DNA from 2 places in the Solibacillus sp. FSL R7-0682 genome. Region 2 is predicted to be linked to the other one. Evidence: a T-box and tRNA genes for the amino acid it is inferred to sense, from the RefSeq annotation. Region 2 holds a T-box; the other holds one or more tRNA genes.
The links. The T-box of region 2 lies ahead of MKZ17_RS06550 (valine--tRNA ligase). A T-box ahead of a tRNA ligase gene usually reads a tRNA of that ligase, here a tRNA-Val.
Positions count from the first base shown of each region.

Region 1: it encodes a tRNA-Val, which carries the amino acid that the T-box ahead of MKZ17_RS06550 (valine--tRNA ligase) is inferred to sense. The anticodon was not compared.

Region 1 covers NZ_JBBOUI010000001.1:108,035-124,260, reverse strand. Annotated here, with positions in the region: gene MKZ17_RS00660 (Mu transposase C-terminal domain-containing protein) at 1-2,122, opposite strand, end outside; gene MKZ17_RS00655 (TnsA endonuclease N-terminal domain-containing protein) at 2,119-2,958, opposite strand; gene glmS (glutamine--fructose-6-phosphate transaminase (isomerizing)) at 3,113-4,912, opposite strand; gene MKZ17_RS00645 (type 1 glutamine amidotransferase domain-containing protein) at 5,469-5,993, opposite strand; gene glmM (phosphoglucosamine mutase) at 6,139-7,491, opposite strand; gene MKZ17_RS00635 (CdaR family protein) at 7,584-8,600, opposite strand; gene cdaA (diadenylate cyclase CdaA) at 8,593-9,429, opposite strand; gene MKZ17_RS00625 (zf-HC2 domain-containing protein) at 9,583-10,194, opposite strand; gene sigW (RNA polymerase sigma factor SigW) at 10,208-10,771, opposite strand; gene rocF (arginase) at 10,941-11,846, opposite strand; tRNA gene MKZ17_RS00610 (tRNA-Lys) at 12,043-12,115, opposite strand; tRNA gene MKZ17_RS00605 (tRNA-Gln) at 12,133-12,207, opposite strand; tRNA gene MKZ17_RS00600 (tRNA-Tyr) at 12,222-12,305, opposite strand; tRNA gene MKZ17_RS00595 (tRNA-Val) at 12,333-12,408, opposite strand; tRNA gene MKZ17_RS00590 (tRNA-Glu) at 12,452-12,526, opposite strand; tRNA gene MKZ17_RS00585 (tRNA-Asn) at 12,669-12,743, opposite strand; gene MKZ17_RS00580 (alpha/beta hydrolase) at 12,970-14,265, opposite strand; gene MKZ17_RS00575 (FusB/FusC family EF-G-binding protein) at 14,378-15,010, opposite strand; rRNA gene rrf (5S ribosomal RNA) at 15,220-15,335, opposite strand; rRNA gene MKZ17_RS00565 (23S ribosomal RNA) at 15,395-16,226, opposite strand, start outside.
Region 2 covers NZ_JBBOUI010000001.1:1,303,966-1,320,191, forward strand. Annotated here, with positions in the region: gene hemB (porphobilinogen synthase) at 1-415, shown strand, start outside; gene hemL (glutamate-1-semialdehyde 2,1-aminomutase) at 417-1,706, shown strand; gene MKZ17_RS06535 (hypothetical protein) at 1,770-2,531, shown strand; gene MKZ17_RS06540 (hypothetical protein) at 2,789-2,980, opposite strand; gene chrA (chromate efflux transporter) at 3,153-4,301, shown strand; T-box leader at 4,361-4,737, shown strand; gene MKZ17_RS06550 (valine--tRNA ligase) at 4,802-7,444, shown strand; gene MKZ17_RS06555 (bifunctional folylpolyglutamate synthase/dihydrofolate synthase) at 7,516-8,784, shown strand; gene MKZ17_RS06560 (bifunctional folylpolyglutamate synthase/dihydrofolate synthase) at 8,784-10,031, shown strand; gene MKZ17_RS06565 (translation initiation factor 2) at 10,152-10,760, shown strand; gene MKZ17_RS06570 (Maf family protein) at 10,863-11,456, shown strand; gene radC (RadC family protein) at 11,486-12,166, shown strand; gene MKZ17_RS06580 (rod shape-determining protein) at 12,595-13,611, shown strand; gene mreC (rod shape-determining protein MreC) at 13,624-14,544, shown strand; gene mreD (rod shape-determining protein MreD) at 14,544-15,071, shown strand; gene MKZ17_RS06595 (septum site-determining protein MinC) at 15,100-15,771, shown strand; gene minD (septum site-determining protein MinD) at 15,855-16,226, shown strand, end outside.

The sequences.
Region 1 (16,226 bases), 1.2 Mb from region 2:
ACTTTTCCATAAGACGTGAAGGTGACTTCTCTTCCTTTTGTTCTTCTAATTTTGTCCTAGATACAAAATCTATAACCTCTGTCGGCTGCTCAGCTACAGAAGAGGGAAAAGATAAATCGAACTTTTCTTCCTCCCGATTAACTTGTTTTTCATTTACTTTATTTTCTCTAATCGCCTCTAGCTTCTCTTTTTTACTCGTTGGTTGATGCAATGCCTTTTTCTTCTTTTTCTCAGCTCCCCTAATAATTTGCTCCATCATTGCGTCTGCATTAATAGTCAATTGCACTTGCTTTGAGCGTTCCTCTTCTTCTAGCTCATTTCTTAGTTGATGCTGAAAAACAACATCCTCTAAAAAATCCAATTTATATTGTTTACTTGGCTCTAGCAAAATACATGTTTCGTAGTCCATACCATTGTCACTTGGGATGTAAATTTTATCTATAGAACGTGGATCATACACAATTTCAATGCTTTTATTTTTCAACTTGGCATACCACTGTTCCTCTATAGCACGTTTTGAACCATATAATAAATTTTTAAATTTTATACCAGCTCTTGAAATAGTCGCCTTCTCACGTGGTAGTACATTCAATCGTAAAATATTTCTATCTATTGTACGCAAACGGCCTTTACGGTTTTGAATGCCCCAATTCCATAAATTAATAGGTGTTGGTACAATTCCATCTGTTATCATTTCTTTTTCCATTGGATATTTATCAATAATCTTATGATTGTGTTGTAGCACCATTGTAATAATTAATGAAGTGAATTCTTTTAAGTTCAATGTAGCGTTTAACCGATAATCTATGTCTCCACGTTCTCGGTATTCCTTTTGAATTGCACCTGGCGCTTTTTGTTTTACTTTTCCGTTGAACGTCCTAAATTTACGCTCAACAATCCCTTTTAAATCACCACGATAAGCCGTTGTATTTTCAATTTTTACATTCAAATTATTAATCAGCCCAGCTACTGAATACCCTTCAAATTCCCCTCTATCTGCAATGATAATTTCAGGTAAATGATACGTCGGCCATTGTTCTTCTGTAATCTCAATATCATATTGCTTACAAAATTCAACCTTATCAGCAATCATATTATCCAGTGCCATCATTGCACCTATCCATGATGGTCCCTCTAAACCAACATAAATTCCCGTAATAATACGTGAGTAGACATCTACGACTGCATAAACAACAGGTCTACCAATAACTTTATTTACATCATAAGAGCTTACTAAATAGATATCTGCAGCCGTTGCATCAATTTGAAAACGCGTCCCTGGACCATTTGTTTCTACTTTAGAATTACTAATAAGTGGTCGATGCTTTAACTCATATTCCTTAGTACTTTGACGGAATTCAATATCTTTCTTAGGATCTTCAAACTTTTTGAACCAGTAGTAAAATTGCTGGTAGGATGGTATACGATTCGCTTCCCAAATTCGATATTGAAGCTCTCCGTTTTCTTTATAACGTTCCGAATAGAAATCACGCAAAATGAAATGATACACATCTTTTAATGAGTAGTTATTCGTTTTACGATAATATTTATTAATGGCATGTTCAAATTGTGTTTTAATCTCATCCGTTATATTAATACCACTTCGGTATTCACCATTTACTGTTACTCTACGTGGTCGTCCAACCTTATCCTCACTTAGATTTTTTGTTTTTCCTCGACCACCTGAGTTTGCATAATCAGGTAACATGGCATTTTTATTCATACCTCGCTGCCAATAGCGACTAAGTATCTTTTTAACTTTTGTTGGAGTAACATCCAGCGTAGTTGCAATCTCTTTAATTTTTGTTTCCCTACCACTTTTTTGGAGTAAATTTCCCATATGTTGAACGCAATTCATTTGAATAATTTCCCAGTCTGTATTACGTTTGTAAATTTGAACCTCGGTTAATTCTTCCTCCTTCACAACACGTGCAAAGGGATCAGTTATAAGAAGCCACTCTTTTTGTTCAATATCGGTTAATAATGAGGAATACAGCTCTTTTTTGGGCATAGATGTGTTAGCGTCAATATTGACAAAATACACATAGGATTCTTCGATTTCAATAATCCGAATACGAGTTGAATCTTTTACAGATTGAAGTACTTGATTAATATATATCATCCGTATTTCACCTTTTCCAACTTACCTTCATCGATTGATTGAATGACAATAGGTTGTTCAACATTGAAAACCTCTGACATATCTATTCGTATAATTTTCTTTGCCAGTAAATGATAAAATAACGTCATTCCACTACCTACAGGCATATGCGTTTCTTTATCAAATACGTTTGTAATCTCTCTAATACTCAGACTTTCATTTAAGATCCTATGTAACAATGCCATTACTAAATCCTCAATATGTTGTTGATTTATATTTTGAAAAGCGTCGTAGCTTTGAATATCATAATAATCGTGAATATAGCTAATGTTCCGCGCCATTTCTTTAGGAATCTCTAGCTCTGTTACTATACCCCAATCAATTTGTCGTCTTTCCCAGTAAACTCGCTCTATTTCGAATTTCTCAAGAACTCGCTCATTTAAAAGATCATCCTTCATCTTTATTGTTCTCGCAACTTCTACTAATCCATCACCTTTATCTATAGTGAGGAGAAAATCAGTTGTCATCACAATTGGCTCATTCGTCTGGGGGTCTGTAGGATGTTTAATACCTAACTCATCAGCAATAACAATTGTTTCTTCTAATTGTAATAAGGGGAATTGTTCTCGAATATCCACAACATAATCAGAATACTCTGTCACAAAAAAATAGTTTCGCTCTAAATCCGATAGAAATTCATGTTGTCTATTTGTTTTAATACCTCTTAAGCGTGTAGACCTACCCAACGATGAAACATCCTGAATATTTAACCACGGTTTATAATCCGCACCTATTCCAGAACCTCGACCTTCTTTAATCCACTTCTCAACTTTAGATGTCCTAGTTCTTTTAGACATAAAAAAACACTCCTTTAGATTATAGTAATCTAAAGGAGTAAAACGGTGCAACTTTTTTAAAAACGGTATAACTTTATTTAAAACGATACATCTTTTTTAAAAACGGTATAACTTTATTTAAAATCTACATAAAGAAATACATTTATCATATCCACTACTCTACCGTAACTGATTTCGCTAAGTTACGTGGTTTATCTACGTCACAGCGACGGTGTAATGCTGCGTAATAGCTAATTAATTGCAGTGGAACAACGGCTACTAATGGTGTTAATAGCTCGTGAACAGAAGGGATAATTAATGTGTCGCCTTCCTCTTCTAAGCCTTCCATTGCAATGATGCAAGCGTTCGCGCCGCGCGCTACGACTTCCTTCACATTACCACGAATGTTTAATGCCACATCTTTTTGCGTTGCTAATGCGAATACTGGTGTGCCTTCTTCGATTAACGCAATTGTACCGTGCTTTAACTCCCCACCAGCAAAACCTTCTGCTTGAATATAAGAGATCTCTTTTAGCTTTAATGCGCCCTCTAATGATACGTAGAAGTCTACGTTACGGCCAATGAAGAATGCATTACGTGCAATTTTTAAGAAGTCTTCTGCGATTTGCTCCATTGTTTCTTTTGAATCAATGATTGTTTGAATGCCGTTTGCCACAATCGCAAGCTCTTGTTTTAAATCAAAGTCAATTGCTACACCTGTTTTCTTCGCAACTGCATAAGCTGCTACTGCTAAAACTGCTACTTGCGCTACATATGCTTTTGTAGAAGCAACTGCAATTTCTGGACCCGCATGTAATAATAATGTGTAGTCCGCTTCACGAGAAAGTGTAGAACCTTGTACGTTTGTTACTGTTAGTGCTTTGTAGCCAAGCTCTTTAATTTTTACTAATACTTGGCGGCTATCTGCCGTTTCTCCTGATTGAGAAATGAAAATAAATAATGGTTTTTTCGATAATAATGGCATGTTGTAGCCGAACTCACTTGAAATGTGTACTTCTACTGGAATACCTGCAATTTTTTCAAAATATTGCTTACCGATTAAACCTGCATGGTAACTCGTACCTGCTGCAATAATATATAAACGATCTGCCTCAGCAATGGCCTCTAAAATATCTGCGTCGATTGAGACATCATCGCCTTGCTCATAAGCTTGAATAATTTTTCGGATAACTGTTGGCTGTTCATCCATTTCTTTTAACATGTAGTGTGGGTATGTGCCCTTTTCAATATCAGAAGCATCTAATTCCGCTTTGAATGGTGCGCGCTCTACTGGGCGACCATCTAATGTTGAAATTTCTACTTTGTCTTTCTTTACGATTACTACCTCTTTATCGTGTAACTCGACAAATTGATCTGTTACTTGTAGCATTGCCATAGCATCAGATGCAACTACGTTGAACGTATCGCCTACCCCAACTAACAATGGAGATTTGTTTTTCGCTACGTAAATTGTTTCTACGTCTTCGTTATCTAATAGTGCTAACGCATAAGAACCATGTAATAATGATAACGTTTTACGGAATGCTTCAACTGTTGATAAGCCTTCTTTTGCAAATAAGTCCACTAGCTGAACGATTACTTCTGTATCCGTATCTGACTGCATTTGGATGCCTTTTAAATACGCTTTTTGTAATAAGTGATAGTTTTCGATTACCCCATTGTGTACTAATGTGTAACGACCTGAAGCACTCGTATGTGGATGTGCGTTTAAGCGGTTTGGTACACCGTGTGTTGCCCAGCGTGTATGACCAATCCCTACATTTGCTTCTACATCTTCGTCTACTGCCTTACGTAAATCCGCAATACGACCTTTTTCTTTGAAGATAGTAATACCTTCTTCGTTATGAACAGCAATACCAGCTGAGTCATAACCACGGTACTCTAATTTCTCTAAGCCTTTTAATAAAATTTCCTTCGCGTCTAATACGCCGTTATATCCTACAATCCCACACATAATTTCGTTTCCTCCGAATCAATCGGCTACATCCTGAATGTTTTTTGCAATAAGAAAACAGACTACACTCTGCCCTTTTGCCCATTCGCTTCAAGCACTCAACGAATGGTGATGAGTTACTCTGTTTAGTAAATGCATCACTACTGTTGGCGCTTTTTTGTAAGAGAGGATGTAGCATACGATAATTTTTTTGTATTATGCCTTTTCGTCTTCTTGTGCAGCAGATTGCTCTACTGTTTTAAAACGAAATTACAACCGGGCATATGCGGTCGGGAGGTACCCGCCGAAATTTCGATAAACCTCCACCTCGTCAACTAAGGATTACATGGTCCGCTCTATTTCCTTAGCTCAGGCGCTATTATTGTTTTTCCGATTTTTTTTGCGCAATTATTCACTCCTTTTAGCGCACTTGCAAGCTATTAATCTCACAAGTATTTTCATCATACATTAAGTATATTTCATTCGTCAAATAAAGGTCCATGATGGGGGCAATTCAGCAAAAATACCTCGCTTCAATCATTTAAGCGAGGCATTTTCTCAAACAAATCTTGTATTTTTAAAGACCCTTTTCTTCTAAAAGCTTCACAATTTCTCGGTTGAATGCTGGTAAATCATCCGGTGTTCGGCTCGTGACAAGCTGCTTTTGACAGACGAAAACCTCTTCATCATGATAGGTTGCACCCGCATATTCTAAATCAACTTTAATTGATTTGTATCCTGTTGTATCGCGACCTTCTAATGATTTTGCTGTTATTAACAATTGTGGCCCATGACAGATAGCAAATACTGGCTTCATTTCATCCATGAAATGCTTTGTAAATGCGACAACACGGTCATCATCGCGCAGTAAATCCGGTGAAAATCCACCTGGGATAAACAACGCATCAAAGTCTGCAGGATTTACATCTGCTACGCCTTTATCAATTTGTACCGTTGATTCACCGCGCTTACCTTTCACTGACTTATTCCCTTCTTTGTCAATCGTCACAAGTATATGGCCTGCAGCCTCTAGTGCCTCTTTTGGACTTGTGAATTCCACATCTTCAAACTTATCTGTAATCAATGTTGCAATCTTTGCCAATGTAAAACACTCCTTTGTATTTAAGGTACATTTAGATGAATTCCCTTTCAACAAGCATTTTAAACGTTCAATTTTGCTTCATCGCATCTATGAAAAAAGCGCTAGAAACAAATCAATTTGTTTCTAGCGCTCTAGTGTTTTTTTATTATTCAGCTAATCCCATTTCCGCGCGTACTACATCGGCAATACGGTTTACATAGTTTTCACAAGCTTCTTCTGTAGCTGCTTCGACCATTACACGTACTAAAGGCTCCGTGCCAGATGGGCGGACTAATACACGACCATTTCCAGCCATTTCTGTCTCTACCTCTGTGATGACAGCAGCCACTTTTTCATTTTGAGTTACTGCATGCTTGTCTGTCACACGAACGTTTACTAAACGTTGTGGGAAGATTGTCATTTCCGCTGCTAGCTCAGATAATTTTTTGTCAGTCGCTTTCATAATGGCAACGAGCTGAATCCCTGTAAGTAAACCATCACCTGTTGTATTGTAATCTAAAAATACGATGTGCCCCGATTGTTCGCCACCTACATTGTAGTTGTTAGCACGCATTTCTTCTACAACATAACGGTCTCCAACGGCTGTTTGAACACTTGTCATTTCATTTTCTTCTAACGCCTTGTAGAAGCCCATGTTACTCATAACTGTTGAAACAACTGTATTTTTATTTAAACGACCTTTTGCATTTAAGTACTTCCCAATAATGAACATAATTTGGTCACCATCAACGATTTTTCCTTCTTCGTCTACTGCGATTAAACGGTCCCCGTCACCATCGAACGCAAGGCCGATATGTGCACCACGCTCTACGACAAATGCTGCAAGCTTTTCAGGATGTGTAGAACCAACACCCTCATTAATATTTAAACCATCTGGTGAAGCGCCCATCGTTGAAATATCAGCTTCTAAATCTGCAAATAAATGAGTTGCTAAAGCCGATGTTGCACCGTGCGCACAATCTAATGCGACATGTAGACCGATAAAGTCTTCATCAACTGTTTGTTTTAAGTATGAAATATATTTTTGACCACCTTCGAAGTAGTCTGTAACTGATCCAATGGCAGCGCCTACTGGACGCGGTAATGTATCTTCTTCTGCATCAATTAAGCTTTCAATTTCTGCTTCTTGTGCGTCTGTTAATTTAAAGCCGTCTGGGCCGAAAAATTTAATGCCGTTATCTGCGACAGGATTGTGTGATGCTGAAATCATGACACCCGCTTCTGCATTCATCACGCGCGATAAGTATGCGACACCTGGTGTACTGATGACCCCTAATCGCATTACTTCTGCACCGATTGAAAGTAGACCCGCAACTAATGCGCCCTCTAACATTTCCCCAGAAATACGTGTATCACGTCCAATTAATACTTTCGGGCGATCTTTTGCATCCTTCGTTAACACGTAGCCGCCAATACGACCTAGTTTAAACGCGAACTCTGGTGTTAGCTCACTATTAGCGACACCACGGACGCCATCTGTTCCGAAATATTTACCCATTACTTTTTCTCTCCTTCAACGCTTGACATTTCATACGTTTGTTTAAATTATCCGCCTCATCAAGCGGATGCTCGTTCATACATTGCTGTAATTCAGTTGTTTCCCTCTGCTTCGTCTACATTCGTATCTGCATCAACTTGGCTATCCGTTGACTCCTCTATATTGACTTGCTCACTAATTACGGTTGCATGAATCATAATTTTATTTTTTGATAATTTTGTTGCGCCAGTAGGCATTGCTACCTCAAACTCATATGAACCTGATTCTGTAATTTTAGCTAGATCCACTTCTACTTCTACATGATCTAGAACATCTAATGATGCCTTTGTACCAAAAACAGCGATTTTTGAAGGCTCCACTGTTAACTTTTCAATTGTTACACCTTCATTAGCTTCCCCTATTTCTTTAATTGTAAGCGGGAGCTCTCGACTATATTCATTAATCTCTACTTGTACTTTTATTTTTTCAGGATTAATTCGTACATCAAGCTTATTTAAATCTCTATCTAAAACTTTTACAGTAGTTTCTTGCTCAAATGATTTGTTTAATCCCTTTTCACCTGTAACAGTGGCTTTTACATAGCTTATGCTATCAATGACACTTTTTGCTCCTGTAATGGATACACGGCCAGGCTCAGCTTTCATACCCTTTACGAAGTGATCCTCTGCCACAAGGCGATTGTTCATCTCTGGCTCAACACGAAACTCTTCTGTTATTTTCTCTTCTATTTCAATATTGATTGTTCGTGGTTCAATTGCCACTTCTAGTTTTTCAGAAAAGTTTTCTTGCTGTATTGTAACGCTATGTTCGCCAATTAACAATGAGTTTAAATCAACAAAAACTTTAAAATCCTTTTCAAGCTTTGTTTTTAATACAATTGGCGTCGGTCCAGAAATTTTCACATCAACTGTTTCTGGTACACCAGTGACGAATAAATTCTCGTCATCATAATACACTTCTAATGGGACATTTGTAATAACATCTGTCTCATTTGATGTACCATTTTCATTTTGACGATTGGCTTCTGTTTGAATATAAAAGAATAATAATCCTGCTAATAAAAGTGATGCTATACGTAGCATCCACGGGCTATCGAATAACTTATCCATTCTTCTTCCCTCCCCAAGTCCACTTAGATGCTAAGTTAGAATCTTGCTCAGGGCCAAACCACATTTTACGTAGTAGCTCTTCAAATTCCTGTATAGAAATATTGCGGTGCAAGTTGCCATTTGCCGTAATACTTATGGCACCTGTTTCCTCAGAAACAACAACTGTTATAGCATCAGTCACTTCACTCAAGCCAAGTGCTGCTCGGTGACGTGTCCCTAGCTCCTTTGAAATAAACGCACTTTCTGAAAGTGGTAAATAACATGCTGCAGCTGCAACTTGATTTTTTTGAATAATGACCGCACCATCATGGAGTGGCGTATTTGGAATAAAAATATTAATCATCAGTTCTGAAGAAATTTGAGCATCCATTTTAATACCCGTTTCTACATATTCATTCAGACCTGTTTCTCTTTCAATGGAAATTAACGCACCAATGCGACGTTTTGCCATGTAACTAACAGATTTTTTCATCGCTTCAATTAAACGATTTTGCTCATCATCTTGCTGATTATTTGTCCGCTGAAAAATTTTCCCTCGTCCAATTTGCTCAAGTGCCCTACGTATTTCTGGCTGGAAGATAATGATGATGGCTAAGAAACCCCAATCGATGACTTCTTGTAATAACCAATCTAACGTGTCTAACCCTAACACATAGGTAGCCAATTTTGCTAAAACAATAACAAATAGACCATTTAATAACTGTACTGCTTTTGTTCCTTTGATCAGGGTTAATGCTTTATAAATTACGTACCACACGAGCAGTACGTCTAATAATTTCAATATCACTTCGATTGCTGTGATATCTGTAAATTGCTCAATTATTTGCACGTGGCATCCCCCACTTTTAATAGCTAATCCATACTGCCTTTAGTATAGCACAATTTGGCAGTAGATTAACTTTCTCAAAGAAAAAAGTCTACTCAAACGAGTAGACTTTGCTTTCTTTTATAGAACGTCATTTTTTAGTAAAAAGTTTCAACATTATTCAAATAACCCAACAAAATCATTAAATCCACTTTTAATGTTGTACCATAGCCATTCAAACACTTCGTCAATTTCTTCCACTTGCCCTGTCACAACTGCTGTCGATGCCATGTAATTGCCGTTAATCACAGTTACATTCCCATCAACTTCACCTTCAATGACAATATCCCCATTTTTTACGACGATATCTCCTTTTACAACTTCACCTGCTGGCACCGTTACGGTTTGGCCATCTACAACTAAATTAGGTTGCTTTGTAACAGAGAATTGATTGTCATTTGAGTAGTTACCTAGCAATGTAGCACTCATGAATAAGCAAAATACAGCTGCTGCCACTAACACTGGATGCTGGCGGAACCAACGTTTTATGCCGACAGAACTTTTGCGTTTCGGTAAACGACCTATTACTTGTTCCTCAAAGCCAGGAGGGGCAGTAATATGCGCTGCACTCTTGATAAACGCAACCGTGTCACTTAATTCATGCATATGTTGTTGGCAATCAGGGCATGTTTGTAAGTGAAGCTTCAGCTGTTGCTCATGCTCACGACTAATATCACCATCTAAATATTCGTGCATATAATTGACGAATTCTGATGCACACGTTTTCATGCGTATCGTCCTCCTATAAATTATTTAACTGCTTTCGTAAAGCTTCTCGTCCACGGTGGATACGCGTTTTTACCGTCCCTAGTGGCATATCTAAAATTTCACTAATTTCTTGAAGCGACATTTCTTCAATATATTTTAAAACGATTACCGAACGATATTTGTCTGGTAAGCGGCTGATTTCATATTGGATACGATCTTGAAGCTCCATTTGCTCAACGGCTTCCTCAGGAAGTTGTTCGTCTGCAGCAATTTGTGAGTACATATCAAGACCATCCGTACCGGCGACCTCAGCATCTAAATAATAATCTGGCTTCTTCTTTCGTATACGGTCAATACAAAGATTCGTTGCGATTCGGTAAAGCCATGTAGAAAATTTCCTTTTTTGGTCGTAAGAATGTAAGTTAATATAAGCACGTATAAAAGCTTCCTGTGCAATATCCTCCGCTTCTTGTTTGTTACCAAGCATCCGGTAACATACTTGATACAGCTTGTGCTGGTAGAGGTTAACAATATCGGCATATGCGTTTTGATCACCTTTAAGCACTTGCTTTATTCTTTTATTCACTAACGCATCCATTGTCTTTTCTCTCCACCTTTTTAGCTGTTCTATATTTACGGTTAGGTTGCCAAAAGGTTTCACTTTTAACGTAAAACTTTTTTGAAAAAAAGGCTACATTTCAACCACCGCAAAATCCGTTATTTATTATAACAAATTTCTCGGTAAAGAATGGGATATTTTTCAATTTTCACACTAAAGTTTCCCCAAATAACGAACCAATCAACGCGACCGCAACATCTGCTGTTTTATTGCGCTCATCTAAGATTGGATTTACCTCTACAAATTCTGTCGATGTAAGGAGGCCTGACTCTTGTATCATTTCCATTGCTAAGTGGCTTTCCCTGTACGTAATCCCACCTGCTACTGGCGTCCCTACACCCGGTGTATACAATGGATCTAAAGCATCTAAATCCAATGATAAGTGAAGCCCATCAATTTTACGCTCTTTAAAATATTTTATTGTTTCTTCCATTACATAGGTCATTCCTAAACGATCAATTTCATGCATTGTATACACTTTAATGCCGCGCTCTTTAATAAGAAGACGTTCACCCTCATCAATTGAGCGACCCCCAATAATAACAATGTTCTCCTGTTTAATTTTTGGTGCACCATGTAAAATTGACGTCAATCTTTCATGACCAAGACCTAAGCTTGTTGCAAGCGGCATACCATGGATATTTCCAGAAGGAGTTGTTTCGGGTGTATTTAGATCTGCATGAGCATCAAACCAAATAATGCCCATATTCTCATATTTCATAGAAAGGCCTGCTAACGTCCCAATTGCAATACTATGGTCGCCACCAAGCACTAAAGGAAATCTATTCATTTCAAGTACGTCTCGCACTTTCTCAGCTAATGCTGTGTTAACCTTAACTACCTCATCTAGGTTTAAAAGCTTTTCATCCACTTCACTTAAAACATCTCGGTCTACTACTTGAATATTGCCTTCATCCTCGACATCGTACCCAAGCATAACTAAACGATGTTGTAACCCCGCATATCGAATTGCGCTTGGACCCATATCGACTCCACGCCGTTGTTGACCATAATCACATGGTACGCCAATAATTGAAACTTCTTTTTTCTCCATGATTGTCATCTCCCAATTGTGCTCAAATAAGTCTCATACTTCCCTTTTCTCATCTCCACTATTACTCTTACATCAAATTCGAGACAAGGTTATCATTTCCCTTTTTGAACGCAAAAAATCCTTTACTAAGTATTTTAAGTAAAGGATTGGATTTTTATATTTAAGTACACTTCATATTATAATTATAAATGAAAAGTGAGCCATGAAGGACTCGAACCTTCGACCCTCTGATTAAAAGTCAGATGCTCTACCAACTGAGCTAATGGCTCATAAAAAATAAAAAAAATGGCTGGGGTACTAGGATTCGAACCTAGGCATGACGGAATCAAAATCCGTTGCCTTACCGCTTGGCTATACCCCAATCATTTAATTAGATGGTGGAGGGGGACGGATTCGAACCGCCGAACCCTAAGGAGCGGATTTACAGTCCGCCGCGTTTAGCCACTTCGCTACCCCTCCGACATAAGTACAACACTGTTAAAATAATGGTGGAGGATGACGGGCTCGAACCGCCGACCCCCTGCTTGTAAGGCAGGTGCTCTCCCAGCTGAGCTAATCCTCCATACGTAACAAGTGTTATTTTTATTTTTTTATGAAGCCTTAAATGGTGACCCGTACGGGATTCGAACCCGTGTTACCGCCGTGAAAGGGCGGTGTCTTAACCACTTGACCAACGGGCCATTCGTAATAATCTTTGTCCTCTTTAAGACAAGATTTATAATATCATCTTTTCTCTGTTAGCGCAACTCTTTTTTTGAAACTTTTTTTAAAATATTTATTTTCTATTTAAACTTGAATTTTTTCTAAAAATAAGCAAAAAAATGGCTCCGAAGGTAGGACTCGAACCTACGACCAACCGGTTAACAGCCGGTTGCTCTACCACTGAGCTACTTCGGAACGTTACTATATTATGTATGTACTTCAACATTCTTTTGAATACATTTATTATTATAACAACGAAAGAAATTTATACAAGAGGTTTTTTATAATTATTAGAGTATTTTTCGATATTTTTCGAATTTTTTGCTTAAACGAGAATTTTTTTGCTGTACTACTAATATCTAGGGAGATCCCCCAAAAAATAAAGCTGAATTCTCGCTTTGAATCCAGCATTTTTCTTATTTTACTTAATAAATTGAACTATTTTTTCTATTAATCCACTTGCTAATGGAAGTGACGGATTTGAGTAGCTCGCTACATTTTCTTCTCGGTCAACAGAAACATCTTTTAATACGTGATTCATTTTTTCAAAATAATAAACCGTCGCATCAGGCTTTGCTGCTTTTAGTGCTTGCCCATCTTCTTTTGTCACTTGGATATCATTTTCCCCTTGTATGATTAGAACAGGTACCTTAACTTTGCTTAACTCATTTTGAGGTGCGTATTTTAACCACGAGATCAAATACGGTTGTACAGATGGCCTAAATAGAGATTGTAATTCAGCTGATACGTTCGTAACCTTTTCTCCTGCCTTTAACTTTTCTAAAGTAGCTTTTGCCTCTGTCAACAAATTCGGTGGTAAGTTTGATGTTAATTGCTCATTTAAAATAATATCTGCTGCTCTTCCGGCTCCTGCTAAGAGTGTTAAAGAAGCTATGTCTACTTTATGCGCAACTAAGGTCATAATTAGTGCCCCTTCGCTATGCCCTATTAAATGTATTTTATTAAAACGGTCATCTTCTTTCACATAGTCAATAATGGATTCTACATCTTCTACATAAGCTTCCAATACTAGATTTTCTTCCTTAGTTAGTAACGCTCTATTCTCACCAATCCCCCGTTTATCAAATCGAATTGAAGCAATACCCTGTTCTGCTAATTCTTCTGCAATCATCTTTAAACTATTATTCGAGCCACCACCTAATGTATTGCCATCTTTATTTGTTGGTCCTGAACCAGCATGGATAATAACAATTTCACCAGTAGGTTGTTCTGGCATTTGAAGCGCTACCTTTAAATCTCCACCCTTTACAGGAATGGCTAGGGAGTCATAGGATAATGGCTGCTCTTTATAGATCTTTAATTTTAGCGGAAACGACTGTCCGTTTTGCGTAAACGTTCCAATAATTTGATCTCCAACCAATTCCCCGTCAATTTTTATAAGGGCACCTGCTAAATCAATTTGAATGGCTACACTTGTATCATCATATTTTATCGATTCAAATGGAAAATCAGTTAAACCTTGTACAGGTACTGACATGCTTCCTTTATCTTTCCCTAGCGTTAATATAATTTCTAAAGGCGCCTGAGGAATGTCGATCATTCCTTGCCACTTACCGAGCATCACGTTTGACACTTCCATCTCTCCCTCCTCCTTCACTAATTCTGTAGACGAGTTCGATTGCTCCTCTTTTGATTCATTTTCTCCACATGCAGTTAATAATAGTGACATACTTGCTAAGCAAATAATTCTTTTCATAATTCCCTTCCTTCCAATATAGCTTTACCATTTTTACGGAAGTAATAGGAAAAAGTTTCAAGTATGTTATAAATAAAAAAGATCAAGGTAGTCTATACCATGATCTAAAATACTATATGATATTACGTGCAACAAACGCCTCAAGCTTAGTGTAATTGCTCACATTGGAATTACAACTTTCGACATTATCACAAATATAATTACTATATGATGTATAAGCATCTGCCTGCCCCTTTACAGTAGCCGTAAACAAATGAACATCACTATGCTGATTACAAATCGCACAAACACCCTTAATAGGCTTTTGAAGCTTTACCACACCTCTTAAGCCAATATATTCATCTTCTTTCTCTATTACGATATATTGGCGATGCGTACTTACATCAAGCCAAGATAAATAGCTAATGCCATACCAATTTACTCTCTCTAAATTAGGTAGTCTTAGCTTTTTCTCTTTTCGAAATAACTTTTGTAGTTCCTTTTCCGAGATTGCTTTAAATGGAACTGTGTAGGCTTTTAAGCTATTAATAAAGAGTTCTGCTCCTATAGTTTCTGAAATAGTTTCAACTTCGGACAGGATTGTTTCATCCACTACTGTTAAATTTTCACGAAGTTCTGCTGTAGCGAGCCCTCGAACAGTATTAATTATATGAGGATCTTTTGAGGTCATATAAGCAGACAAAATTTTGTTAACTTGTTTTTCAATTAATCTTACATCAGCAACGGTTAAAAAGGGTATAGTCATTTCACATTCCTCCCATCTTGCTTATTATCATTGAAAATGAATTGAAACGCCATTAAAAGTATATATGAATTTTAAATGAGTTATTGATGACTACTATTTTAAATAATTTATAGATGAAGTATAAAAGAAAAGGCAAAGAGGAGGATAACTAATATTTTTTGTACAAAATAAAAAAGCCACTACTGATAAAATCAGCAGCGACTTTTTGAGCGAAGCGACGTCCTACTCTCGCAGGGGGAAGCCCCCAACTACCATCGGCGCTAAAGAGCTTAACTTCCGTGTTCGGTATGGGAACGGGTGTGACCTCTTTGCCATCATCACTTCACTATGAAAGTTTGTTCTTTCAAAACTGGATAAACGTTTCATTGAATTATGCAATAAAATGTGGTTAAGTCCTCGACCGATTAGTATTCGTCAGCTCCATACGTCACCGCACTTCCACCTCGAACCTATCTACCTGATCGTCTTTCAGGGGTCTTACTTACTTGCGTAATGGGAAATCTCATCTTGAGGGGGGCTTCATGCTTAGATGCTTTCAGCACTTATCCCGTCCACACATAGCTACCCAGCGATGCCTTTGGCAAGACAACTGGTACACCAGCGGTGTGTCCATCCCGGTCCTCTCGTACTAAGGACAGCTCCTCTCAAATTTCCTACGCCCACGACGGATAGGGACCGAACTGTCTCACGACGTTCTGAACCCAGCTCGCGTACCGCTTTAATGGGCGAACAGCCCAACCCTTGGGACCGACTACAGCCCCAGGATGCGATGAGCCGACATCGAGGTGCCAAACCTCCCCGTCGATGTGGACTCTTGGGGGAGATAAGCCTGTTATCCCCGGGGTAGCTTTTATCCGTTGAGCGATGGCCCTTCCATGCGGAACCACCGGATCACTAAGCCCGTCTTTCGACCCTGCTCGACTTGTAGGTCTCGCAGTCAAGCTCCCTTATGCCTTTACACTCTTCGAATGATTTCCAACCATTCTGAGGGAACCTTTGGGCGCCTCCGTTACCTTTTAGGAGGCGACCGCCCCAGTCAAACTGTCCGCCTGACACTGTCTCCTACCCCGCTAAGGGGCATGGGTTAGAAGTTCAATACAACCAGGGTAGTATCCCACCGACGCCTCCTTCGAAGCTGGCGCTCCGAGATCTCTGGCTCCTACCTATCCTGTACAAGTTGTACCAAAATTCAATATCAGGCTACAGTAAAGCTCCA
Region 2 (16,226 bases):
AATTATGTCTTACGCCGTTAAATATGCTTCAAGCTATTACGGCCCGTTCCGTGAAGCAGCAGAGGGGGCACCGCAGTTTGGCGATCGTAAAACGTACCAAATGGACCCAGCTAACCGCATCGAAGCAATTCGAGAGGCAACTTCTGACGTACAAGAAGGCGCAGATTTCTTAATCGTCAAGCCTGCATTAGCATATATGGATATTATTCGTGACGTGAAAAATGCGTTCCCGGTGCCTGTGGTTGCATACAATGTATCGGGAGAATATTCGATGGTGAAAGCAGCAGCACAAAATGGTTGGATTGATGAAAAATCTGTTGTTTTAGAAACGTTACTAGGGATGAAGCGTGCAGGCTCAGACTTAATTATTACTTATCATGCAAAAGACGTTTGTCGTTGGTTGGAGGAAAAATAAGATGCGTTCATATGAAAATTCAAAAGAGGCATTTAAAGAAGCCGTTGATTTAATGCCAGGTGGGGTTAACTCACCGGTACGTGCATTTAAATCTGTTAACTTAGACCCGATTTTTATGGAATCTGGATCAGGTGCAATCATTAAGGATATTGATGGCAATGAATATATTGACTATGTTTTATCTTGGGGTCCACTGATTTTAGGACATGCACATCCTGAAGTCGTGACGGCAATTCAAGAGCAGGCTGCAAAAGGAGCATCATTTGGTGCACCAACTGTATCGGAGAATAAATTGGCGAAATTAGTAATGGATCGTTTACCTTCAGTTGAAATGATTCGCTTTGTATCTTCAGGTACAGAAGCAACGATGTCAGCATTACGTTTAGCACGTGGTTATACGGGACGCGACAAAATATTAAAATTCGAAGGCTCTTACCATGGGCATGGGGATTCATTGCTAATTAAGGCGGGTTCAGGTGTTGCCACTTTAGGTTTACCGGATTCACCAGGGGTACCGGCTGATATTGCGAAAAATACATTAACAGTAGCGTACAACGATTTACAATCAGCAAAATTAGTATTTGAAAAATTTGGTTCAGATATAGCTGCAGTCATTTTAGAGCCAGTAGCTGGCAACATGGGTGTTGTACCTCCACAACCTGGCTTTTTAGAAGGGCTACGTAAGCTAACAGAAGAAAATGGCACATTATTAATATTCGATGAAGTTATGACAGGCTTCCGTGTCGACTACGGCTGTGCACAAGAATATTTCGGTATACAGCCAGACCTTACTTGCTTAGGAAAAGTAATCGGTGGTGGTTTACCAGTCGGTGCATTCGGTGGTAAACGTGAGATTATGGAGAAAATTGCGCCTGCTGGTCCGATTTATCAAGCAGGAACTTTATCTGGTAACCCACTTGCAATGACTGCAGGGTATGAAACTTTATCACGTTTAACAAAAGATTCGTATACCTATTTCCGTAAGTTAGGTGACCAATTAGAGGCAGGTTTCCGTGAGGCTGCAACGAAGTATAACATTCCTCATACAGTAAATCGCGCAGGTTCTATGATTGGCTTCTTCTTTACAAACGAAGATGTAATTGATTTTGAGTCAGCAAAAACTTCGGATCTAGCGTTATTTGCAGAGTACTTTAAATTAATGGCTGAAGAAGGTATTTTCTTACCACCATCACAATTTGAAGGATTATTTATTTCAACAGCTCATACAGAAGAGCATATTGAAAAAACAGTTCGAGCATTCCATACCGTGTTTGAAAAATTAGCTCGATAATTTAGGACGAACTCATAAATCTCCTTTCTACGCATAATTTATTCGTAGAGAGGAGGTTTTTTTATGCAACAATGGGAGATGAATGAAAATTTTATTTTCCCTAGTTTTTTAGGGAATGTTATTGGAACGCCGTCAATTCAAGTAAAACCAAGTTGGCAACAACAAGTAGAAAATGAGTCTGTCTTATTAAATGGTGTTTATGTCATTAAAGGGCATGTTCAATTTGATTTTAATCCAATTGAAGATGAGCAACAGCCTCAAGGGATACTCATTGAGCACATTGATGTAGAACAAGACCAAGCGTATTTTGAATATGCCATTCCATTCTCCATCGATTTCCCAAAAGAGGAGGTCGAGACAGTTACAATAGAAGCGCTGTCGCCAAAGTTAGTAGCTGACAAGGGCTCCGCATGTAACTGTAGTTGGCAAGTTCAATGTCATCTTGAGAAAAAGGCACCAGTAGTTGCTGAAACTGAGGTAGTGGAAGCACCGGTTGTGGAAGCACCTGTAGTTAAAAAAGCTATTGTTGAAAAGAAAGTTGTAGAAGAGCGGGTAGAAGAGAAGCCTAAAAAAGAAATACTGGCAGAAGCTATTGAAATGCCTCCACTTGTTGAGGCAGAACAACTAATAGTAGAAAAGCTTGTGATTGAGGACTATAAGGAACGAACGGTTGCAGCTCCAAAAGAAGAGCAGCTAGTTCAAAATGAATCGCTAAAATTATCTACAAAAGAAGCGAAACAAATTGAAGAAGAAGCTGACTTTTTTGAACAGCTTGCGGAGGCATACAGCATTGTTAAAGTTCATATGAGTAAAGTAGAGAAGTAGAGGATTCCTCTAGGAATTTTTTTATGTTCAAGTAACTAACTGATTATATTAACTAAAATTAACCCGTAAATGTTTGAATCGAACATTTACGGGTGTTTTGTTGAATAGTGTGTCTGCTTAAAAGTATCCATTCTAGTTTTAACTTCATCACAGATGTTTGCCGGGATTAATTATACTTTATTGAGGGGATTTTTAATTCACATGGGGTTTGTGCTAAACTCGGGTCTTTTTGTGGTTTGTTAATACAACCTAGTGCATTAAATAAAATCGATTGATAGTAAATAGCATAAAATAATTAATAAAATAAATAATATAATATCTCCTGATGTAGGGAAGAAAATCGTCCGAATTCCTTGGAAAATAGCAAGTGGGATGATGCAGCCTTTCATCAAAAAGCGAAATTTTCTTAACCAAGGAGGGAGTAAGTATGGATTGTAATTTTTGCGCAACTTCATCATCTCCTTTTACATAGTATATGTTGAAAACAACGCTTATGTGCTGTTGGAAAACATTTTCCCTTTGTTAAGATTAATTTAAAAACATGTAAATATTGATACGAATGGTGGCGTTATTGTGTAGTATGTAATCATGGAAGTGTATCTACATAAGGGAGTAAGAAATATGTTAAATATATGGACGATTTTTGTAACTGCATTAAAGCTTGGGCTTACTTCATTCGGCGGGCCCTCTGCACATATAGGGTATTTCCAACAAACGTATGTGAAGGAAAAGAAATGGCTAACAGATAAACAATATATCGATTTAGTTGCTCTTAGTCAGTTTTTACCTGGGCCTGCATCAAGCCAAGTAGGAATGGGGATAGGGCTTAGAAAAGGCGGAATATTAGGCAGTCTTGTAGCCTTTATTGGTTTTACTATGCCATCAGTTATAATCCTCATTATCTTTGTAATTTTCATGAAAAGCTCTACAATCAATATGGACTGGTTAATGGGTTTAAAGCTCGTAGCAGTTGCCGTTGTAGCGCAGGCAGTTTTTGATATGGGTAAAAAGATAATCGTATCGAAAAAGCATGTTATTTTGTTAGTGCTTGTATTAATAGGGCTTTATTTCTCAAATTCAATCTTTTCACAAGTCATTGTTATTTTTAGTTGCGGACTTATTGGTCTTCAATTATTTAAACACCATAATCAGACAGAGTATGAGCCTGTATTTTCAAAAAAATGGGGAGCATTCTCATTACTCTTATTTTTCGTGCTATTAATCGGATTACCAATAATAGCGAATATCGTAAGTATGGATTGGATCAAGCTTTTTAGTCAATTTTTTATAGCGGGTTCATTTGTATTTGGTGGTGGGCATGTCGTACTACCATTGTTAGAAACGCAATTTGTAGGAACATATGTGACTGCGGAAGAATTTTTAGTTGGTTATGGCTTGACGCAAGCTGTCCCAGGGCCATTATTTACCTTTGCTAGCTATTTAGGTATGGTGATCGGCGGAATTCCGATGGCAATCATGGCAACGATTGCGATTTTTTTGCCTGCATTTTTATTGATAGTTGGGGCATATCCATTTTGGGCAATGCTTAGTCGATACGCACAGCTAAATGGAGCAATAGTGGGGATGAATGTTGCAGTAATCGGTATTTTACTAGCTGCCTTTATTTCACCAATTGTTTCTACAACGATTACGAGCTGGATAGATGGTGTTTTTGCATTCATATTATTGATGCTGTTGTCCAAATTTAAATGGAAGCCTTGGATAGTCGTTATAGCAGGAATTGTTATTGGAGTTACTTATTATAGATAGTGTAAATACGCTACTTGAAATTTTAACAAAAACCTATTACAATTGAGGTCAACTATATATGTGAAGCGAAGATTAGGAAGAGTATGTTTGATCATGTTGTGAAGAGAGGAAACGGTAGCTGAAAAGTTTCTACAGCATACAAGCAGAAGGTAGCCTATGAGCTGACTTAGTGAACAAATAGTAGCTAAGCTCCGGTTAAACACCGTTATCGAATGAAGTGCCGATGTGCTTAAGAATTGTGAGATTACGCGGGCGCTTGATATGACAGAGGCTTAAAAGAAAGCGTTTGTCAGTCAAGGAACGACGAAGCGAAGCAACCAGAATGAACTTAAGGTTCATGAGGATTGCTGAGTGAGGAGTGACGCAGAATGCGAACGCTTTACTTAAGCCGACGGAAATAAAGGTGGTACCGCGAATCAACTCCCTCGTCCTTTTTAAAGACGAAGGGAGTTTTTTATTTTCATTCAACTATTTGATTTTATTTAAAGGAGCGAATCATTATGACGGAAATTACAATGCCAACAAAGTATGATCCGAAAGAAACAGAAGCCGGCCGCTATGAATGGTGGTTAAACGGTAAATTTTTTGAAGCAGACCCAACGAGCGAAAAGGAGCCATATTCAATCGTTATCCCACCACCAAACGTAACAGGTAAATTACACCTTGGTCATGCTTGGGACACAACATTACAAGATATCTTAACTCGTATGAAGCGCATGCAAGGCTATGATGCATTATGGTTACCAGGTATGGACCACGCGGGTATTGCTACGCAAGCGAAAGTAGAAGAAAAGCTACGTGGTGAAGGTATTTCTCGCTATGACTTAGGACGCGAAAAATTCCTTGAAAAAACATGGGAATGGAAAGAGGAATACGCTTCTCACATTCGTGCGCAGTGGGCAAAATTAGGTCTTGGTTTAGACTATTCAAAAGAGCGCTTCACATTAGATGAAGGTTTATCGGATGCGGTAAAAGAAGTCTTCGTAAAATTATACGAAAAAGGCTACATTTACCGTGGTGAGCGTATCATTAACTGGGATCCAGCGGCAAAAACAGCTCTTTCTGACATCGAAGTAATTCACAAAGAAGTAGAAGGTGCCTTCTACCATATGGAATATCCGTTAGCGGATGGCTCTGGAAAATTACGTGTAGCGACAACACGTCCAGAAACAATGCTAGGCGACTCTGGTGTAGCTGTACACCCAGAAGACGAGCGCTATAAGCATTTAATCGGAAAAACAGTTATCTTACCAATCGTAGGCCGTGAAATTCCAATCGTAGCAGATGACTATGTAGATATGGAATTCGGTACAGGGGTTGTAAAAATGACGCCAGCTCACGATCCGAACGACTTTGAAGTTGGAAACCGTCATAATTTAGAACGCATCTTAGTAATGAATGAAGACGGTACAATGAATGAGCTTGCAGGTAAATATAACGGTATGGATCGTTTTGAATGCCGTAAGCAAATTGTAGCGGACTTACAAGCAGCGGGTGTATTAGTGGAAATCGAGCCACATGTACACCAAGTAGGTCACTCAGAGCGTACAAATGCTGTTGTTGAGCCTTACCTTTCAAAGCAATGGTTTGTTAAAATGGCACCACTTGCGGAAGAAGCTTTAAAAATGCAAGCAAACGAAGATGAAAAAGTAAACTTCGTACCAAATCGTTTTGAAAACACATATAACCGTTGGATGGAAAACATTCATGACTGGTGTATTTCACGCCAATTATGGTGGGGTCACCAAATTCCAGCTTGGTATCATAAAGAAACAGGTGAATTATACGTAGGAAAAGATGCACCTGCAGATGCTGAAAACTGGACACAGGATGAAGACGTACTTGATACGTGGTTCTCTTCAGCTTTATGGCCGTTCTCAACGATGGATTGGCCAAATGAAGAGTCAGAGTTATACAAACGTTACTACCCAACGAGCACATTAGTAACAGGTTATGACATCATCTTCTTCTGGGTAAGCCGTATGATTTTCCAAGGGAAGGAGTTTACAGGGACACGTCCATTCAAGGATGTATTAATTCACGGTTTAGTACGTGATGCAGAAGGACGAAAAATGTCTAAGTCATTAGGTAACGGGGTTGATCCAATGGATGTTATCGATCAATACGGTGCCGATTCATTACGTTACTTCTTAGCGACTGGTTCTTCACCAGGTCAAGATTTACGTTATTCAACAGAAAAAGTAGAATCAACTTGGAATTTCGTAAACAAAATTTGGAACGCTTCACGCTTCGCTTTAATGAACATGAACGGTTTAAAATTTGAAGAAATCGATTTAACTGGAGATCTATCAACAGCTGATAAATGGATTTTAACACGCTTAAACGAAACTATTGAACGTGTGACAGCATTATCGGATAAATACGAGTTTGGTGAAGTAGGTCGTGAGCTATACAACTTCATTTGGGATGACTTCTGTTCTTGGTACATTGAAATGGCGAAATTGCCATTATACGGCGAAGACGAAGCGGCAAAATTAACAACTCGTTCAGTATTAGCTTACGTTTTAGATAATACAATGCGTTTACTTCACCCACTAATGCCATTCGTAACAGAAGAAATTTGGCAGCACTTACCACATGAAGGTGAATCAATTACAGTAGCAGCTTGGCCAACTGTAAACGAAGCATTCAACTTTAAAGCTGAAGCTGGTGAAATGCAACTATTAATGGATATTATCCGTTCTGTTCGTAACATTCGTGCGGAAGTAAATACACCAATGAGTAAACAAGTACCGATGACAATTTTAGCGAAAGATGCTTCAGTTGCAGCAGTACTAGAAGCAAACAAAGGCTACATCGAAAAATTCTGTAACCCAGAAACACTTACGATTGGTGCAGATTTAGAAGCACCAGCTCAAGCAATGTCTGCTGTTGTATCAGGGGCAGAAATCTTTATGCCACTAGCAGGCTTAATTAACGTGGAGGAAGAAATTGCACGTTTAGAAAAAGAGCTTGAAAAGTGGGCGAAGGAAGTAAAATTAGTTTCTGGTAAGCTATCTAATGAACGATTTGTAGCGAAGGCGCCAGAAGCGTTAGTAGCAGCAGAGCGTGAAAAATTAGCGGACTATGAAGCGAAATATGCAACAGTTGAAAAACGTATTGCTGAATTAAAAAATATGTAGTTTTAATCGAAAGGGGTGCCGCAAGTCGGTGCCTCTTTCTTTCTAATAAATTGTTGGGGGAGAGAATGACAATGTTTCAATCGATGGAACAATGCACAGATTTCATTTTTCGATTAAAAGCGAGTGAATATAAAGGTGAGCCATTACAATCAGCAAGAATTATATTATCCGCTTTAGGTAATCCTGAACGGAAGACGAAATTTATTCATTTTGCAGGGTCTAATGGCAAAGGGTCTACGCTCAATGCAACCCGTGAAATATTAATGGCTCATCATTTAAAAGTAGGAGCTTTTATTTCGCCACACTTAGAACGTCCAAATGAACGAATTACGATTAATAAATTACAAATTTCAGATAAAGATTTTTTGCGCATTATGAATGTTATTGCGGATGTAGTGAACAATCAATTAAAAGGGAAATTCCCGAGTTTCTTTGAAATTATGACATTAATTGCACTACAGTATTTTTCTGAGCAGAAGCTTGATTTGGCGCTACTTGAGACGGGGATTGGTGGGCGTCTTGATTCGACAAATGTCATTACACCAGAGGTTTCCGTAATTACAACTATTTCGTTAGAGCATACGGATATGCTTGGCACGACATATGCGCAAATTGCAGCAGAAAAAGCGGGAATTATTAAAACTGGAAAACCTGTCGTAATAGGCGTGAAAAATAGAGAAGCCTTAGCAGTTATTCAAGCAGTAGCGGAAGAAAAAAATGCAAAAAGTTATGTTTTAGATAAACAATTTTTTACACAAAAAACGGGGACTACTAGCTTCAGCTATTACGGAGATTTAACAATCGAGCAACTAGAGCTGGCAATGGTGGGACAACATCAAGTATCGAATGCGGCATTAGCAATTACTGCGTCTAAGTTATTTTTACATACTTTGAACATCCAGCATGTGAAAGAAGCGTTAAAACGTGCAAAGTGGGATGGTCGTTTTGAACGAGTTGGAGACAATATCATTTTAGACGGAGCACATAACTCTGAAGGAACGAGCGCTTTAATTGAAACGCTTCAACTTGTTGAACCGGATAAAAAATATAAATTTGTGTATGCGGCACTTCAAGATAAAGACCATGCTGTAAGCATTCAATTAATGGATAACGTGGCTTATCAAATGTATTTTACACAAATTGATTTGCCACGCGCGGCAAAGCCAAAGGATTTGTGTGAACAAAGTAAGCATGAGATAAAGAGCGCGCATGACAACTGGAAAAGGTTAATTGATAAGCAAATGAATGAATTATCGGAGGATGAATTATTAATTATCACGGGCTCATTGTATTTTATTGCAGAGGTGCGCGGAGAATTTATTAAAAAGGGACTGATTTGATGATTCCACGTTTAGAAGAATATAAAATGCGTTGGCATGTAGAAAGTGAGCGTGCGATTAAACCAGGTTTGGCTGCGATATTAGAGGCACTTGAAGCGTTGGGAAACCCTCAAAACACACTAAAAGTTGTCCATTTTGCCGGAACGAATGGGAAGGGTTCGACATTAACATTTGTCGAGCATTTAGCGCGCCAGCATGATCTTACAGTTGGGAAGTTTATGTCACCGTGTATTGTTGATGTGCACGATCAAATTCAAATCAATGGTAGACCGATTAAACCAAAGGAAATGGATGCAATATTTCAACAACTTGTAGCAGCTGGTTTAAGTGGCAAGTTAACGGATTTTGAATTATTAACGACAGCAGCTTTTATCCATTTTAAAGAACAGCAAGTAGATTTAGTTTGCCTAGAAGTTGGTATGGGAGGGCGCGAGGATAGTACGAATGTTGTAATACCAATCGTTTCAGTCATTCCGAGTATCGCATTAGAGCATACGAATTTTTTAGGGAATACACTTACATTAATTGCGCATCATAAAGGCGGAATCATAAAAGACAGTAAACCAACCGTTATTGGACATTTACCTGAGGAAGCACGTGAAGTAATTCAGCAAATAGCTAAGGAAAAAAATGCGCCTCTATATGAAATGGGAAAGCAATTTGATATAAAACAGCATGGAAACGGTGAAGAATACATAAATTCACATCGACAGTTGACTATTTCAGGTTTGCAGCGGCAAATGTTAGGTATTCACCAAGGACATAATATGGCGCTTGCTATTACAGCGTTTTTTGAAGTTGCGGATGCATTAAAAATTGAGGTAATAGAAGAAAAAGTGCACGTGGCAATACGAGAGGCACAATTGGCCGGTCGATTCGAAGAGGTTTTGCCAAATATTTACTTTGAAGGTGCGCATAATCCTGCGAGTATTCGGACATTAGTTCATACGGTTAAAAAACACTTTCCATCTAAAAATATTGAATTTGTAATGGGTATTTTAGCAGATAAAGATGTAGAGGAAATTCTGACGATATTAGAAGAAGTAAGTGATACTTTTTATTTTGTTAATATTGCAAATGATCGTGCTATGGAAGCAACAAAAATTTATCAATTAAGTCATGCAGGTAATAAGATTATTATAGACGATGTCGTGGCATTTTTACAGCAGCCTGTGGAAAATTGTATTCGAATTGTTACGGGCTCCCTTTATTTACTAAGCGAAATTCGTCGAAAATTAAATGCATAAAAGTTGTATACTGACAAAATATATCGAAATAACAAGAAAACTTTTAAAGGCGAGTCGACATCACTCTCGCCTTTTTTTATATTTTTTTTGGTAAAGTTTGCTATAAAAAGAGGTGAGTATATGCCAATAATTCGAACAGTAAGAAAAAGCTCAGTTGCACAAGCGATGTTTTTTGGAGGATTAACTGGTTTAGTAGGCGTTATTGTATTTATTTTTATTCTACAGTTACCTTCCAATGAACAACAAGAGGATGAGCTCGCTTCGACCACACAAGTATCAAGTGAACAAGAAGTAGTATCACAGTCTTTTTTTGCTTTGCAGCATGGTGTTTTTTCAAACTTTGATAGTGCTGCTCAGTTTTTAGCGTCATATCCAACCCTGAATAAATCCACTATCTTTGAGGTGGATGATCAGTATTATATTTGGTCACAACTTGATCAAGAAAAAGTAGAAGGCGCAACGTTAACAACCCCTAGTTCTTTTTATAAAAAAATGACATTATCAAGCAGTTGCCCTACTACTAGTGAGCTTCAACTTCCCAATCTACTTATGGATGAAAAGTGGCTTTCTGTTGAAACGTTGACAGACGCACAACAGGCGAATGTGCCAAAGGATTGGGGGACAAATCTTGCAGAAGTTCAAAAGTTAACGAATCAGGTTAATGTTATTCGGCTGCATATGTTAATGAATTATTATGAGCAATTAGATTGTTTGAAAGTGACGTTTTGATAGCAAAACGTCGTTAAATATTTTTTTTTGAGTTTGTTTAACTAATGCAAAGTTTTTCAAATTTCCAATTGTCGTTTACTATAGTAAATAGGAGGATTGGAAATGAATTTTACTACGAATGAACAAATTATTTTAGCTTCAGCATCACCGCGAAGAAAGGAATTGCTCGGAATGCTTCGCGTACCGTTTTCAATACAAACGAGCGATGTTGAAGAAACAAGTGTACAAGCTAGTACGGTGCAACAATATGTAAAAGAGGTTGCATTATTAAAGGCGCGTGATGTCGCCAAAAAATGCGTCGGAAAACTTATTATTGGTGCCGATACAATTGTTGTTTTTAATAATCAAATTTTACACAAGCCGAAATCCCCTGAGGAGGCTGTACAACACTTATCCCAGTTGAGTGGAAATCGACATGAAGTAATGACTGCTGTCGCGATTATTCAACCGGATGGGGTAGAAACAACATTTGTCGAAGTTACAAACGTTGTATTTAAAGAAGTTTCCCCTAAAATGATAGAAGCATATGTGCAAACAGGAGATCCGTTTGATAAAGCAGGAGGATATGGAATCCAAACTAGTGGAGCTTTACTAGTAGATCGAATTGAAGGAGATTACAACAATGTAGTTGGTTTACCAATAGCAACTTTAGTACAAAAATTGCTTACTTTACACCTACTAAAATTAACTTTTTAGGAGTGATGTAATTGTCTACCCACCCGTTAATGAATATAAAAATACATGATGTTCATACGTTAGATCGCCCTCGTGAAAGATTGATTCGTCAAGGAGCAAAAAGCCTTTCTAATCAAGAGTTAATTGCGATTTTATTAGGCACTGGCACGAAGCAGGAGTCCGTATTAACTGTTGCCAATCGTGTTTTACTTACTTTTGAGAAGTTACACAATTTAAAGCATGCAACTTTAGAGGAAATGAAGGATATTAAAGGGATTGGAGAAGTGAAGGCGGTTTTACTTTTAGCGTCAATTGAGCTAGGTCGTCGTTTAGCGTCAAAAGAGTTAGAAGAGCGCTTTACTATTCGTTCCCCTGAGGATGCAGCATCTTTTTTAATGCAGGATATGACATCACTCACTCAGGAGCATTTTGTTTGTTTATTTCTTAATGTAAAGAATCAAGTACTACATAAACAGACGATTTTTGTTGGTAGTTTAAACGCTAGTATCGTACACCCAAGAGAAATTTTCCGCGAAGCTGTAAAACGTTCTGCGGCTGCCATTATTTGTTCGCATAACCATCCGAGTGGCGTGCCAACTCCAAGTCCAGAAGATATTGAAGTAACAAATCGACTGCATGAAGCAGGTAAAATAGTCGGAGTGGATTTGCTTGATCATGTCATCATCGGGGATCATCAATTTATCAGTATGAAAGAAAAAGGGTATTTTTGATTATTTTAGACTCTCTTGTAATCCATTGTTACAAGAGGGTCTTTTTGTTTGATAATAAAAATATAAATATCTTTTTCAACAGGCATGCATAATTTAGCAGTTTCGTCGATACAATCGTAAAGAAATTATTATTTTTGTAATATAACTGTACGGATATAAAGAGATTAATTGTTATGGAACTTTTGTATGTTATATTCGTCATGTGTATGTGGTTATTTTGTTAAATCTTACATATTAATTTTAATTGTTTCAAAATGAAAATAGAAATACAATAGAAAAGTGGCGTTATGCAAAAAAACATTCGACAAAAGTCGGGATTCAGTGCTTGTGACACTATAATTTTTTGACGCAATTCGTTATAATAGAGCGTATGATTTTAGCAATATCATAAAAGATAGAATGGCTATTTAAGAAAGGGAGTACTAAATTTGTTTGGATTAGGGAATAAGGATGTCGGGATTGATCTTGGCACAGCGAATACATTAGTGTTTGTTAAAGGAAAAGGAATCGTACTACGTGAACCTTCAGTAGTAGCGAAAAATACGAAATCAGGCGACATTGTTGCAGTAGGTAACGATGCGAAAAATATGATTGGTCGTACACCAGGATCAATCGTTGCTATTCGTCCAATGAAAGATGGTGTAATTGCAGACTTTGAAATTACGACTGCAATGATTCAATACTATTTAAAAGAAGCTATGAAAGCATCAGGTTCTAATTGGAAGAAACCTAACGTTATGATCTGTGTGCCATACGGCATTACATCTGTAGAGCAACGTGCAGTTATTGATGCATCTCGTCAAGCTGGTGCAAAAGAAGCGTTTACTATTGAAGAACCATTTGCTGCGGCAATTGGTGCTAGTTTACCAGTTTGGGAGCCAACAGGTTCAATGGTAGTTGATATCGGTGGCGGTACAACGGAAGTAGCGGTTATTTCACTTGGTGGTATTGTAACAAGTGAATCTGTACGTGTTGGCGGTGATGCTATGGATCACGCAATTATTGCATATATTCGCAAATCTTATAACTTAACAATCGGTGAACGTACTGCGGAATCGATTAAAGTTGAAATCGGTACAGCACGTGCTGAAGGACCAGCTGAAACGATGGAAATTCGCGGCCGTGATTTAGTAACAGGCTTACCTAAAACAATTGAAATTACTTCTGATGAGATTTCAAAATCTTTACATGAAGCAATTATTTCAATTGTAGATGGCGTTAAGAAAACATTAGAACAAACACCACCAGAATTATCAGCTGACGTTATGGAGCGCGGTATTGTATTAACAGGTGGTGGCGCATTACTACGCAATTTAGATAAAGTAATTAGTGATGAAACAAAAATGCCAGTATTTATTGCAGAAAATCCATTAGATTGTGTTGCAATTGGTACAGGTAAAGCATTAGACAATATTGATTTAATTCGTTCACAACAACTGAAGTAAGGAGGACTTGCGGTGCCACATTTTACAAATAAAAAATTAATCTTGCTGTTAGTTAGCGTAATTTTCCTTGTGGCATTGATTGGTTTCTCCCTACGTGATCGTCATAACGCAACATTACCTGAGCAAATTATTAAAGATACTGTTGGCTTTGCGCAATCTATTTTTGCAAAGCCAACAAACTACATAACAAGTATTTTTAGCAATATTGATTCGCTGTTAAATACGTATGAAGAAAATCAACGCTTAAAAATGCGCTTAGAGGATTTTGCGGTATTGCAAGCAGAGGTAAGTACTTTAAAAGCTGAAAATACTTCATTACGTGAACTAACATCGATGGAGGGAAGTTTGCGTGATTTCAACCCGATTCAGGCGACGGTCATTGCGAGAAACCCTGATCAATGGGAAGAAAAAATTATTTTAAACAAAGGTACAGCAGACGGTGTTGAGAAAAATATGGCCGTCATGACTACACGGGGACTTATCGGTAAAATCGTAATTGCTACGCCGTATACATCTGAAGTGGAACTTCTTTATACAAATAATGAAAATTATCGTGTTTCAGCTATTGTAATCAATGAAAAAAATAAAGAAATTCACGGTTTAATAGAAGGTTATGATGCAGAGCGCAACGAATTACTATTAAAGCGAATCGACTCAAAAGTAGAATTAAAAGTAGGCGAGAAAGTTCTTTCATCAGGTCTTGGAGGGATTTTCCCGAAAGGTATTTTAATTGGCGAAGTAACGGAAGTAACGACAGATGACTTCGGTTTAACGAAAATGGCCTATGTAAAGCCAGGAGCGGACTTCTCTATGCTAGAAAATGTTATCATTGCAAAGCGTAAAACGATTGCAATTGATGGTTCTGATGGTAACGCAACAAATGAAGATTTAACGAATGGACCTGCCCCTAAGGAAGATGAGGAGGAAGAATAATGCTCACTCGAATTCTAATTCCGTTAGTTGCAGTGCTATTATTTTTGCTTGAATCCGAATTTGCGATGTTTTCACCAATCACGTGGAACGATCAAACGTTTATTTTAGTTCCTCGGTTTTTAATTTTATATTTAATCTTTTTAGCCATTTATTATAATCGTAAAAAAGCGATGATTTATGGCTTAATTTTTGGGTTATGTTTCGATGTATTTTATATTAATATCATTGGGTTATATACATTTTTATACCCAGCAGTTTGTTTTATTGCAGCGTGGTGTGTAAAACGTATTCACCCCCATCTACTATTCTCTACAGTTTTAGCAATCTTATTAATAAGTTTGCTAGAATTTGCGTTATATGAATTTTTCTATATGATACAGTTTACTACAATGGCATTAAAGCCGTTCATACTTAATCGACTTTTGCCGACAATTTTGGCTAATTCTTTATTTTTAATGATGCTCGGGTGGGTATTTAAATATTTAATAAGTGCCCGCGTACTTCAACGTGCTCAGCAGCATTCTTAATAATGTAGCGTGAGGTGACTTGTAAGCTATGAAAAAACAACTAGTCCATATAAAAGGGACGAAGGATGGATTGGTACTTCGACTAGACGATCAATGTTCTTATACAGATTTAATTGAAGAACTTGGAAAAAAAGTTACAGAAGGTCATCTTGATGGTAAAATAGATGTACAATTGCATCTGGGGAAACGTTATTGCACACCAGAACAAAAAAAGCAATTAACAAAGCTAGTAGAACAACAGCCTAATTTACGAGTAAAAAAGGTTTATAGTGATGTACTTACAGTGGATGAAAGTAAACAACAGCTAGAGGAAAATCGTTGTGATACTTTTGTTGGTATTGTTCGTTCTGGACAAGTTCTTCGTGCAACTGGGGATATTCTTATTTTAGGTGATGTCAATCCGAATGGGCGAATTGAAGCGGGAGGTAGTATTCATATTGCTGGTAAGCTAAAAGGCATTGTCCATGCAGGCGTTAACGGTAATGATGAAGCAATCATTACCGCTTCTCATTTTGAACCGACACATGTTTTAATTGCGAATCATGTGGAGGTCATGACAAATGAAACACAGTTTTTGATGCAAAAAACGGATCAATTATTTGCCTATATCGGTGAAGATAATGCAATTTGTTATGACAGAATACAAGAAGTAAGAAATATCCGACCGAATTTATCAACATTTAAGGAGGGAGCTAAATGAGTGAAGAAGAATTATTATTCGCTAAGAATATTGATGAAGCAATAGCTCAAGATGCTACCTTACATAAGGAAGGGGCCGCTAATGTGGGAGAGGCAATCGTTATAACTTCAGGAAAAGGTGGAGTCGGTAAAACAACTACGACTGCTAACCTAGGGACTGCATTGGCACTTCAAGGGAAGAAGGTTTGTTTAGTCGATACAGATATCGGACTGCGCAATTTAGATGTTATTTTAGGTTTAGAAAATCGCATCATCTATGATTTAGTTGATGTTATTGAAGGGCGTTGTAAAACACATCAAGCACTTGTTAAAGATAAACGTGTCGATGATCGTTTATATTTACTCCCAGCCGCACAAAATACAGATAAAAATGCCGTAACACCGGATCAAATGAAAGTTTTAGTTGATGAATTAAAACGCGAATTTGATTATGTATTAATTGATTGTCCAGCGGGT